DNA from 2 places in the Clostridium sulfidigenes genome. Region 2 is predicted to be linked to the other one. Evidence: a T-box and tRNA genes for the amino acid it is inferred to sense, from the RefSeq annotation. Region 2 holds a T-box; the other holds one or more tRNA genes.
The links. A T-box is a leader RNA that pairs with one kind of tRNA and senses whether it is charged. The one in region 2 lies ahead of leuS (leucine--tRNA ligase), so its partner is inferred to be a tRNA-Leu.
Positions count from the first base shown of each region.

Region 1 (2,470 bases), on a different contig from region 2:
GAAAAGCTTGGGTTAATTAAAGAAGGAGAATCTCCTGTAATAGACAGTAAATAAAGTGAAAATTACTATGACTAATTATTATTAGTTATAGTATATATAAATTTAAATTATAAATTTAAGGAGGGTCTTTTCAATATGACCTTAAAGGCTGGAAGCATTATAGAAGGTAAAGTAGTTAATATCACAAACTTTGGTGCATTTGTTGAAGTGGAAGGGAAAACAGGCTTAGTTCATATATCGGAAGTATCTGATGTATTTGTTAAGAATGTACATGATCATTTAAAAGAAAATGATGTGGTTAAAGTTAAAGTCATTTCTGTAGATGATAATGGTAAGATGAGCTTATCCATAAAGCAAGCTGGTACACCAAAAAAATCTTTTAAACCCGTAGATATAGATTGGGAAAAGGAAAAATCTAAAACTACAAGTTCAGGAAGTTTTGAAGACAGGATGTCAAAATTCTTAAAAGATAGTGAAGAAAGATTTCAAGATCTTAAAAAACACCAAGATGGTGGAAAAGGTAGAGGATATAGCAGAAAAGGATATAATTAAGCTTTATACCGAAAGGATTAAAGAGTGCTTTTTAAGCACTCTTATTTATTTTAATGTCAGTTAAATTAAACCCTAGCTTTTTTTACATTTAGTTATAATAAGTGAAGAAGAAATAAATAAAAAATATAAAAAACTATATAAATACTGTTGACATAGTTAATAATATACCATATAATAAATATTGTCGCTGAAAGGTGATGACACAAATGCTGGAGTGGCGGAACTGGCAGACGCACAGGACTTAAAATCCTGCGGTGGTTAAACACCGTACCGGTTCGATTCCGGTCTTCAGCACCAAATAACGCGGGGTGGAGCAGTTGGCAGCTCGTCGGGCTCATAACCCGAAGGTCGTAGGTTCAAGTCCTGCCCCCGCAACCATGTGGCGGAATAGCTCAGCTGGCTAGAGCATTCGGTTCATACCCGAAGGGTCGTAGGTTCAAGTCCTATTTCCGCTACCATATTTTTAAAATAAGTAAATTGCCAAGTAATATGCTGGAGTGGCGGAACTGGCAGACGCACAGGACTTAAAATCCTGCGGTGGTTAAACACCGTACCGGTTCGATTCCGGTCTTCAGCACCAAATAACGCGGGGTGGAGCAGTTGGCAGCTCGTCGGGCTCATAACCCGAAGGTCGTAGGTTCAAGTCCTGCCCCCGCAACCATATGGCGGAATAGCTCAGCTGGCTAGAGCATTCGGTTCATACCCGAAGGGTCGTAGGTTCAAGTCCTATTTCCGCTACCATATTTTTAAAATAAATAAATTGCCAAGTAATATGCTGGAGTGGCGGAACTGGCAGACGCACAGGACTTAAAATCCTGCGGTGGTTAAACACCGTACCGGTTCGATTCCGGTCTTCAGCACCAAATGACGCGGGGTGGAGCAGTTGGCAGCTCGTCGGGCTCATAACCCGAAGGTCGTAGGTTCAAGTCCTGCCCCCGCAACCATAAAAGTGGATTGAATATATATTCAATCCACTTTTTTCTTTTAAATAAGATTATTTAATTTATAATAAAGTTTAATGAATTGAATTTATAAATAGATTTCAAAAATGAATATAAATATAAGTATATTAATTAATTATATTTATATGAAAAATATTTTCCCCATGAAACCTTTTATAATTATTATTCATGACATAAAAATATAATATACGAAGATAAGAAAATTAAGAGGTATAAATTTACTAAAGTCATACTATAAGCGGAATAACTTAATAATTTAGAACCATAAACTAAAAATGAAAACAGAGGTAAAATGGAGTTTATTGTAATAAATTTCCTTATGCAAGCCTCCATTATATTACATTTATTTCCAATAGGTATTGATATAATTAACCTGTAAAAAAAATACAGGTGGGTGAAATTATTATGCAATATGGAGAAAATATTAGGACGTATAAAAGAGTAAAAAGCAGTATGGTTATTAGTAATGATAGGGATGGTGACGGAGCAAAAATAGTAGCGAAGAGTATTGTGTTTTTCTGTGTTGCTATATTAGTTAGTAGAGTAATAATGATAAACAAATCTGCACCTTTTGGGATTGCATTTTTACTTACAATACTATTCTTAGAGGATAACAAATTATCTTTATTTGTTGGACTTGGATCTATATTGGGCTACATAACTACAATAGGTGTAGTAGAGAATTCCTTAATGTATATAACTATAGTTCCAACTTTGGTTATAATATGTTTAATTTTAAATAGTTTTATAAAAAGGAATATTAAAAAGTTTGTTATTATAGGAGCAACTTTAATAATGATTTTTGCATATACTATGTTAGTGAATCAGTATACACTACTGTTGGCACTTGGAAATACTGCATTAGAAGGAGTAAGCATAATACCTGTTTACTTAATACTGGAGTATAGTATTAATAGTTTTAAAAACATAAGAACAAAGCATTTATTTTCAAATGA
Region 1 is NZ_JBQHQR010000012.1:11,942-14,411, reverse strand. It holds gene ACTNBA_RS13540 (FtsB family cell division protein) at 1-54, shown strand, start outside; gene ACTNBA_RS13535 (S1 domain-containing RNA-binding protein) at 136-552, shown strand; tRNA gene ACTNBA_RS13530 (tRNA-Leu) at 761-849, shown strand; tRNA gene ACTNBA_RS13525 (tRNA-Met) at 855-930, shown strand; tRNA gene ACTNBA_RS13520 (tRNA-Met) at 934-1,010, shown strand; tRNA gene ACTNBA_RS13515 (tRNA-Leu) at 1,044-1,132, shown strand; tRNA gene ACTNBA_RS13510 (tRNA-Met) at 1,138-1,213, shown strand; tRNA gene ACTNBA_RS13505 (tRNA-Met) at 1,217-1,293, shown strand; tRNA gene ACTNBA_RS13500 (tRNA-Leu) at 1,327-1,415, shown strand; tRNA gene ACTNBA_RS13495 (tRNA-Met) at 1,421-1,496, shown strand; gene spoIIE (stage II sporulation protein E) at 1,920-2,470, shown strand, end outside.
Region 1: it encodes a tRNA-Leu, which carries the amino acid that the T-box ahead of leuS (leucine--tRNA ligase) is inferred to sense. The anticodon was not compared.

Region 2 (2,470 bases):
TTATGGACAAAGAAATAGCTCTAATGATATGTGTAGCATCTGCTTTAAAATCTGGGCTCTAGATACATGTTGTGAATGTATGGGTGGAGATTGTATTTAGCTGTTGTTAAAAGGAGGTTACTATGAAAGAAAATAAGGCTTCTAATATAGCAAAGGGCGGTATGCTTATTGCTTTGACTCTTATTATCTTGTATGCCGCTAATTTTATTACCTTTAACACTTTATTCTTATTAGGCTTAACTTCAGCACTTATTCCCCTGGGAATACTTATTGCTGATATGAAAACTACTTTATTAGTATATATAGGCTCCTCTGTATTAGCTTATTTCATAATCCCAGACAAAACTCTTTGTCTTTTTTATGTGCTAATCTTTGGTCCCTATGGCATAGTAAAATTTTTTATAGAACAAAAAAGAAATACACCTATAGAAATCACATTAAAACTAGTTTATTTTAACGTGATAACCTTTATAGCATTTCTTTTATATAAACAATTATTTATGGCTACTATTCAAATGCAATACCCTTTAATAATTATATTTATAGGTGGTAATGTAGCCTTCTTTATATTTGACTATGTTCTTACGGTATTCATAAATAGTGTGAGAACTAAAAAATTTAAATTTTAGGGATATAATATTCAAATCCCTTGACATTTACTTCACTCTTAATGTATAATTTTTAAAAACTTAATTATTTATTGCAGTGATAAGGAGTAGTAATATAATTACTTATTTGAAGAGAGCTACAGCTTGGTGTAATGTAGTAATAAGCTTATATGAACTTGCCTGGGAGCTTACTTGTTAAAAGCAAGTACGGATTTAACCGTTATATTATCAAGGGAGACCTTTATGGTCTAAATAGAGTGGTACCGCGGAATTATAGTTTTCGTCTCTTTCATAAGAGATGAAAGCTTTTTTTTATTTAAAATAATATTTGATATTTATCAAACAAGGAGGATTACTATGGCTAGATATGGAACTGCTACAGATAAAAAATGGCAGGAAAAATGGGAAGAAACAAACCTATATAAATTCGATGAAAACAATATGGATAAAAAATTGTACGTTCTTGAAATGTTCTCATACCCTTCAGGAAGCCAATTACATGCAGGACACTGGTTTAACTACGGACCAGTAGATTCATGGGCTAGAATGAAGAGAATGCAAGGATATAATGTATTCCAACCAATGGGCTTTGATGCTTTTGGTCTTCCAGCAGAAAACTTTGCAATTAAAACTGGGATACATCCTAAAGACTCTACTGATAAAAATATTGAAACTATGGAAAAACAACTTAAAGCAATGGGTGCAATGTTCAACTGGGAAAATGAAGTTGTTACTTGTAGACCAGATTATTATAAGTGGACCCAATGGTTATTCCTAAAATTGTATGAAAAAGGTCTTGCTTACAGAAAAAATGCTCCAGTAAACTGGTGCCCTAGCTGTAACACAGTACTTGCAAATGAGCAAGTTGTAGAAGGTCATTGTGAAAGATGTGAAAGTGAAGTAACAAAGAAAAACTTAACTCAATGGTTCCTTAAAATCACAGACTATGCAGATGAGCTTTTAGAAAAACTTGATGGTCTTGATTGGCCAGAAAAAACTAAAGCTATGCAAAAACACTGGATTGGAAGATCAACTGGTTCAGAAGTAACTTTTAAAGTTAAGGATTCCAACATTGAATTCAATACATTTACCACAAGAGTTGATACTTTATTTGGAGTTAGCTACGTTGTTCTTGCTCCTGAAAATGAATTAGTTGAAAAGCTTACTACAGAAGAAAATAAGGCTGCTATTGAAGCTTATAAAGAAACATCTGCAAAGCAAAGTGATATAGAAAGACAGTCTATCTCTAGAGAAAAAACAGGAGTATTCACTGGTTCCTATGCTATAAATCCTATAAATGGCCGTGAGATTCCAATATGGGTTGGAGACTATGTACTTAATACTTATGGTACAGGTGCAGTAATGGCAGTTCCAGCTCATGATGACCGTGATTATACTTTTGCACAAAAATATAATCTTCCAATAGAGAGAGTTATAGAAGGTGGAGATGCTCTTCCATTTACTGAATATGGCCCAATGATAAATAGTGGAAATTTTGATGGTCTTAAGGGAGAAGAAGCTAAGGATGCAGTGGTTACTGAGCTTGAAAAGTTAGGTCTTGGTAAAAAACAAGTTAACTACAGACTACGTGACTGGCTAGTATCTAGACAAAGATATTGGGGTGCTCCAATTCCAATGATTCATTGTGATAAGTGTGGAACTGTTCCAGTGCCAGAAGCTCAATTACCTGTAGAACTTCCATACAATGTAGAATTTGCACCAGATGGGAAATCTCCTCTTGCAAAATCTGAAGACTTTATAAATGTAACTTGTCCTAAGTGTGGAGGTGCTGCGCACCGTGATGAAGATACTTTAGATACCTTTGTATGTTCATCTTTCTATTATTTGAGATATGCAGATAA
Region 2 is NZ_JBQHQR010000005.1:130,802-133,271, reverse strand. It holds partial or broken gene ACTNBA_RS07780 (J domain-containing protein) at 1-110, shown strand, start outside; gene ACTNBA_RS07775 (hypothetical protein) at 123-629, shown strand; T-box leader at 697-899, shown strand; gene leuS (leucine--tRNA ligase) at 966-2,470, shown strand, end outside.